DNA from 2 places in the Fictibacillus sp. KU28468 genome. Region 2 is predicted to be linked to the other one. Evidence: a T-box and tRNA genes for the amino acid it is inferred to sense, from the RefSeq annotation. Region 2 holds a T-box; the other holds one or more tRNA genes.
The links. A T-box is a leader RNA that pairs with one kind of tRNA and senses whether it is charged. The one in region 2 lies ahead of serS (serine--tRNA ligase), so its partner is inferred to be a tRNA-Ser.

Region 1: it encodes a tRNA-Ser, which carries the amino acid that the T-box ahead of serS (serine--tRNA ligase) is inferred to sense. The anticodon was not compared.

Annotation. Positions count from the first base shown of each region.
Region 1 covers NZ_CP110666.1:1,824,760-1,828,165, forward strand. The annotation lists gene OKX00_RS09380 (Na/Pi cotransporter family protein) at 1-994, shown strand, start outside; gene OKX00_RS09385 (DUF456 domain-containing protein) at 1,026-1,508, shown strand; tRNA gene OKX00_RS09390 (tRNA-Asn) at 1,653-1,727, shown strand; tRNA gene OKX00_RS09395 (tRNA-Met) at 1,734-1,810, shown strand; tRNA gene OKX00_RS09400 (tRNA-His) at 1,828-1,903, shown strand; tRNA gene OKX00_RS09405 (tRNA-Ile) at 1,938-2,014, shown strand; tRNA gene OKX00_RS09410 (tRNA-Ser) at 2,028-2,120, shown strand; tRNA gene OKX00_RS09415 (tRNA-Met) at 2,298-2,374, shown strand; tRNA gene OKX00_RS09420 (tRNA-Phe) at 2,388-2,463, shown strand; gene OKX00_RS09425 (superoxide dismutase) at 2,753-3,364, shown strand.
Region 2 covers NZ_CP110666.1:60,272-63,677, forward strand. The annotation lists gene serS (serine--tRNA ligase) at 104-1,378, opposite strand; T-box leader at 1,846-2,063, opposite strand; gene pdxT (pyridoxal 5'-phosphate synthase glutaminase subunit PdxT) at 2,103-2,687, opposite strand; gene pdxS (pyridoxal 5'-phosphate synthase lyase subunit PdxS) at 2,704-3,406, opposite strand, start outside.

The DNA.
Region 1 (3,406 bases), 1.8 Mb from region 2:
AAACGGTGCCCTTGCTGTTCTTTTTGGTGATAATATCGGAACCACCATCACAGCTGTGATCGCATCGTTCGGGGCCTCTCAGAATGCCAAGAGAGCAGCACTGGTTCATGTGCTGTTCAATATCATAGGGACGATTATTTTTGTGATTATCTTTATCCCTTACAAAGGGTTGATCCAATGGATTTCAAGCAGTCTCCATCTGGAGCCGCCCATGCAAATTGCCTTTGCGCACGGAATTTTCAACATCGGCAATGTTATTATCCTGTTTCCATTTATTTCATTGCTGGTCTTTACAGTCTCAAAATTGATTAAAGATGATCAATGGTCTGTCGACAGCAAGACGGTAAAATTGGACGAGAAAGTCATCAACAGTTCTCCGGAATTTGCCCTGCATCAAGCTAGGCAGGAGCTGCTTAAAATGGCTGACTATTCAAGAGAGGGGCTTAGCCAGGCATTGCTTTTCTTCCAGACCCGGAAAAATAAGCATGCCGATACAGCCATGCAGTATGAAGAAGAGATTAACCGGTTTGACAGGCAAATCACCAAGTTTCTCGTTAAACTTTCTATTCATTCCTTGTCCAAGAATGAATCTAAAGAGCATACGATGCTTCTAAATCTGTGCAAGGACATCGAAAGAATCGGGGATCATATGAAAAATATGATAGATCTGGTCTGCTTTATGGCACGAAATAATATTAAACTTTCGGAAGTAACGTCACGCGACTTTGAAAACATGATGATCCTGACCCAATCCTGCCTGACAAAAGCGATTATTTCTCTTGAGACGAACGATAAACCGATGGCTGAGGAAGTTCTGCACATTGAGGACGATATTGATGAAATGGAGAAAACTCTGAGAAAGAAACACATTCAGGACATCAACAACAATTTAAGCACCGGCCAAGAAAGTGTAGTGTATGTAGACTTTATCAGCAATCTGGAAAGGATCGGAGACCATTCTGTCAATATTGCAGAAGCAGTGCTTGAACGATAAACCTACTTAAAACACTACAGGAGGCTTTCTGATGGATTATGTATATTGGATATTAATCGGCATGTCGTTCGTTCTGGCATTCGCTGCCCTGATCTTTCCCATACTGCCTGGAGCGCTTTTTCTGGCTCTCGGGTTTGTGCTCTATGGTATTTTTTATTCCTTTCAGCCATTTACGCCCTTTTTCATCGGGGTAGAAGTGTTTTTGCTGGCAACTCTTTTTGTAGTGGATTATTTCAGCAATTTGTATGGAGTAAAAAAACGGGGCGGTTCCAAAGCGGCCGTATGGGGCAGCACGATCGGCCTGCTCCTTGGCCCATTTGTGATTCCCGTTGCCGGCATCATCGCCGGACCGTTTCTGGGTGCGTTTATTGCAGAATTGATCATCGGGCGAAAATCAATAGGAGAAGCGGCTAAGGTAGGGTTTGGCTCAGTTCTTGGTTTTTTGGGAGGTACGGTTGCCAAGATTATCATTCAAGTGATCATGATTGGCTATTTTCTTTTTGTCGTATTATAAAAATAGTCCTTGCTAAAATGTTGGAGACGTGCTATATTTATGTCTGTCTCACCGATGGCTTTCAAAATGGTCATAAAAAAAAGGTTTGACTTACATAGCTTGAAAATGATATAGTAATTTTTGTCCCTTAGAGGACAACATTGTTCCACAGTAGCTCAGTGGTAGAGCTATCGGCTGTTAACCGATCGGTCGTAGGTTCGAGTCCTACCTGTGGAGCCAAAATATGGCGGTGTAGCTCAGCTGGCTAGAGCGTACGGTTCATACCCGTGAGGTCGTGGGTTCGACTCCCTCCGCCGCTACCATATTTTTTAAGGCGATGGCGATCGTGGCGAAGTGGTTAACGCACCGGATTGTGATTCCGGCATTCGTGGGTTCAATTCCCATCGGTCGCCCCATTTTTATTTACATAACTATTTTAATACATAAAATGGACCCTTAGCTCAGTTGGTCAGAGCGGTCGGCTCATAACCGATTGGTCGTAGGTTCGAGTCCTACAGGGTCCACCATTTTTCAGCACGTGGAGGTATACCCAAGTCCGGCTGAAGGGATCGGTCTTGAAAACCGACAGGGGTGTAACAACCCGCGGGGGTTCGAATCCCTCTACCTCCTCCATAATTTCTTAATTTTTATATCATAGCGGGGTGGAGCAACGAGCGTTACAGCATGATTATGCTGCGAGTAACCTCGACGGATACACTCCAATGATTACTCAAGTAGAGGAAGAGGTAAAGCCTCTGAGAGACAGTAATAACTGCGGAGGAGTGACCTCGTCCGTAAACTTAATATCATCGCGGGGTGGAGCAGTCTGGTAGCTCGTTGGGCTCATAACCCAAAGGTCGCAGGTTCAAATCCTGTCCCCGCAACCATAATACCTAAATTGGCTCGATAGCTCAGTCGGTAGAGCAGAGGACTGAAAATCCTCGTGTCGGCGGTTCGATTCCGTCTCGAGCCACCATTTTTATACATAGTCAACCTTTGCCCAGCGTGGTGAAGGTTTTTTGTTTTTAATGAGAAAACTTTTGTTTTAATATCTCCCATAACAAGGGATAAAAGAAGTCCAGCTATGTACATAATAAGCTTTGATTAAAGAGGGTTAATCGTTGAAAGTTCCGGGTAAATCTGATAATGTATGAGTTGGGATACTTATTAAACATTATTGTTGCTTAACTATGTTTTCAATTTTGGGGTTTTTTCTCCAAAATGAAATATAAAAAAATGTTTACATACCAAGGAGGAGATTGATCATGGCAAAGTTTGAACTGCCTGCTTTACCTTATGCTGCAAATGCACTGGAACCACACATTGATGAGACTACAATGAATATTCACCACGACCGTCATCACAAAACGTATGTTGATAACTTGAACGCAGCGCTTGAAGGCCAAGCTGAGTTTGAAAACAAAGGCCTAGAGGACCTTCTTTCCAATCTTGATGCATTGCCTGAAAACATTCGCACAGCTGTACGCAACAATGGCGGCGGACATGCGAACCACAGCTTATTCTGGGAAATCCTGAAACCAGGCGGATCCAACGAACCTACTGGTGAAGTAGCTGAACGCATCAACAGCAAATTCGGAAGCCTTGATTCATTCAAGGAAGAGTTTGCAAATGCTGCAAAAGGCCGTTTTGGATCTGGTTGGGCTTGGCTAGTTGTTAATAACGGTGAGCTTGAAGTAACAAGCACAGCGAATCAAGATAACCCTGTGATGGAAGGCAAAACTCCAATCTTAGGTCTTGATGTTTGGGAGCATGCATATTACTTGAACTATCAAAACAAACGTCCAGATTACATTAATGCATTCTGGAATGTAGTAAACTGGGATGAAGTTGAAAAACGTTATAACGAAGCAAAATAATGCGGTAAAGCCGGCCAGGTTCTTTGAAAAAGACCCTGGCCG
Region 2 (3,406 bases):
GGTCTTACTGACAAAAATAATAATACCATGTGACTCAATTATATGTCAACATTCTTTTATAAAAAAATGAAAAAGGAAGGAGTAAATCCTTCCCTTTCTCTTTTTACTTGATAACTTCTTTGTTCCCCATATATGGGCGAAGCACTTCAGGGATGACGATAGAGCCGTCTTCCTGCTGATAATTCTCGAGGATGGCAGCTACGGTACGGCCGATTGCCAGTCCTGATCCGTTCAGTGTATGAACAAATTCAGGTTTCCCTTTCGCTTCGCGGCGGAAGCGGATTTGCGCCCTTCTCGCCTGAAAGCTTTCAAAGTTAGAACAAGAAGAAATTTCACGGTACGTTCCGTAGCTCGGCAGCCATACTTCAATATCGTACTTCTTCGCAGCAGTAAATCCTAAATCAGCTGTACACATGCTCAATACACGATATGGAAGCTTTAACAGCTGAAGAATTTTTTCTGCATGGCCTGTCAGTTTTTCAAGCTCTTCATAAGACTCTTCCGGTTTCACGAAACGGACAAGCTCTACTTTATTAAACTGATGCTGACGGATGAGACCGCGTGTATCACGGCCAGCAGATCCCGCTTCAGATCGGAAACAAGCGCTGTATGCAACATAACCTTTCGGAAGCTCTTCGGCAGTTAAAATTTCATTGCGATGAAGGTTGGTTACCGGAACTTCAGCAGTCGGGACCAAAAAGTAATCTTCTTCGCGGATTTTAAATGCATCTTCCTCAAACTTCGGCAGTTGCCCAGTTCCTGTCATGCTTTCTCTGTTCACCATGTAAGGAGGCAAGATTTCAGTATAGCCATGCTTATCTTCATGGTAGTCCATCATAAGGTTGATCAAAGCTCGTTCAAGGCGTGCTCCCGCTCCCTTATAAAAAGCAAAACGGCTTCCAGTTACTTTAGCGGCTCTTTCAAAATCGACGATATCAAGATCTGTCGCCAAGTCCCAGTGAGCTTTTGGTTCGAATGCAAACTCCTGAATATCTCCCCAATGGCGTACAGGTACATTATCGTCCTCTGTTTCACCAACCGGTACACTTTCATGAGGCAGGTTCGGCAGTGTGAGCATCAGGTGGTTCAGATCCTCTTCCACCGTGCGCAGATCGTCATCGATGGATTTAATCCGGTCTCCCACTTCACGCATCTCTGTGATCAAGTGGTCGGCATCTTTCTTTTCACGCTTGAATTCCGCTACCTGTTTGGATACTTCGTTACGTTTAGACTTTAATGTTTCTGTTTCACCAATCAGTTCACGGCGCTTTTCATCCAATTCAACAAAACGGTCCAAGCCTGTTAAGTCTTCTCCCCGTTTGCTTAATTTCTCTTTTACTTCATCAAAATTCGCCCGAACATATTTCAAATCAAGCATGTTTCTTCCTCCTTTAATCAATAACCTTTTTCTGACAAAACCCAAATAGCTGAAGAAATCCGTAATTGTGGCCCGGTATCCGTTCAAAAAACAAGGAGTTCGAGGCGCCGCTGATTCCGAGGACCGGAGTTTAGTATACCTAAATGAGGATCCGAGGAAATCAAGGCAACGGAGAAATCCGCTGCTTTGCCCGAGTAGCCGAACAAGAAGCAAGGAGTTCGAGGCGCCGCTGATTCCGAGGACCGGAGTTTGGTATACCCCCCAAATGAGGATCCGAGGAAATCAAGGCAACGAAGAAATCCGCCGCTTTGCCCGAGTAGCCGAACAAGAAGCAAGGAGTTCGAGGCGCCGCTGATTCCGAGGACCGGAGTTTGGTAAACCCCAAATGAGGATCCGAGGAAATCAAGGCAACGAAGAAATCCGCCGCTTATTGTTCGGCGTACAAATACAAAAAACTCCCGTCCCTATAAAGGGACGAGAGTTAACCCGCGTTGCCACCCTAGTTGCAAGTAAATACACCTGCCACCTTGTCATTGATAACGGACAATGTATACCGGGAAAGCTTACGTTTAATTTCAGCTTCCCACTCAAGGATGGATTCACAAATGACTTTGGTCGGTTTACACCAGCCACCGACTCTCTAGGCAAAGATCATTTTGCTACTGGTTCCTGTCAGCGATTTAACAAATAATGTTTGTATAGTAATGTACAATATTTTCCGCTTTTATGCAATAACCTTTTTCTTCTGAGATGCCATTTCTACAAAAAACTGGTGAAGACGGTAATCATCGGTCAGTTCCGGGTGAAAAGCTGCACATAGGAAGTGTCCTTGTTTTGCAGCAACGATACGGTCATTATGAACAGATAAAACTTCTACTTCTTCCCCGACTTCTACTATATAAGGAGCTCTGATGAAAACACCATTCACATCTTCGCCTACACCTTCAATGTGCAAGTCAGCTTCAAAGCTGTCCACCTGCCGGCCGAATGCATTTCTCTCAACGGTCATGTCAATGAGCTCGAGGTGCGCATGGTCTTGACCTTGAATGCGTTTTGCCATGAGGATTAGGCCTGCACATGTACCGAAAACTGGCTTTTCTTGTGCAAACTCCTTCAATGGTTCAAGGAAATTATATTTATCGATCAGACGCCTCATCGCAGTGCTTTCGCCGCCTGGGATCACAAGCCCGTCCAGATCATTCAACTCTTCAATACGCTTTACGCTCACTGCTTCTGCGCCGCTTTCTTGCAAAGCTTTAATATGTTCTCTCACAGCGCCTTGCAGGGCAAGAACACCAATTTTAATCATCGCGTTGCTTCCTTTCTTACCAGCCTCGTTCCTGCATGCGGTCTCCAGGAAGTAGCGTAGAGATCTCGATTCCTTTCATTGCAGTACCGAGTCCTTTTGATAGTTTAGCAATCAATTCATAGTCTCTGTAGTGAGTGGTTGCTTCTACAATCGCACGGGCAAATTTCTCAGGGTTTTCGGACTTGAAGATTCCTGATCCGACAAATACTCCGTCAGCGCCTAACTCCATCATTAATGCTGCATCAGCAGGAGTGGCTACGCCGCCAGCTGCAAAGTTAACGACAGGAAGACGTCCGTCTTTTTTGATTTGAAGAAGGATTTCATATGGTGCTCCAAGATTTTTAGCCTCAGTCATGAGTTCATCTTCACTCATAGCTGCTACCTTGCGGATTTGGCCTTGAATCATGCGCATATGTCGAACAGCTTCCACGATGTTTCCTGTTCCAGGCTCACCCTTTGTACGAAGCATAGAAGCGCCTTCTCCGATACGGCGGGAAGCTTCCCCAAGATCACGGGCTCCACATACAAAAGGAACTGTGAAATCACGTTTGTTCAAGTGGAATACTTCATCCGCAGGAGTAAGTACTTCACTTTCATCAAGGTAATCAACACCCATTGATTCAAGAACACGTGCTTCCACGATGTGTCCGATTCTAGCTTTCGCCATTACAGGGATACTGACTGCATTTAGTACTTCCTCTACGATTGTAGGATCCGCC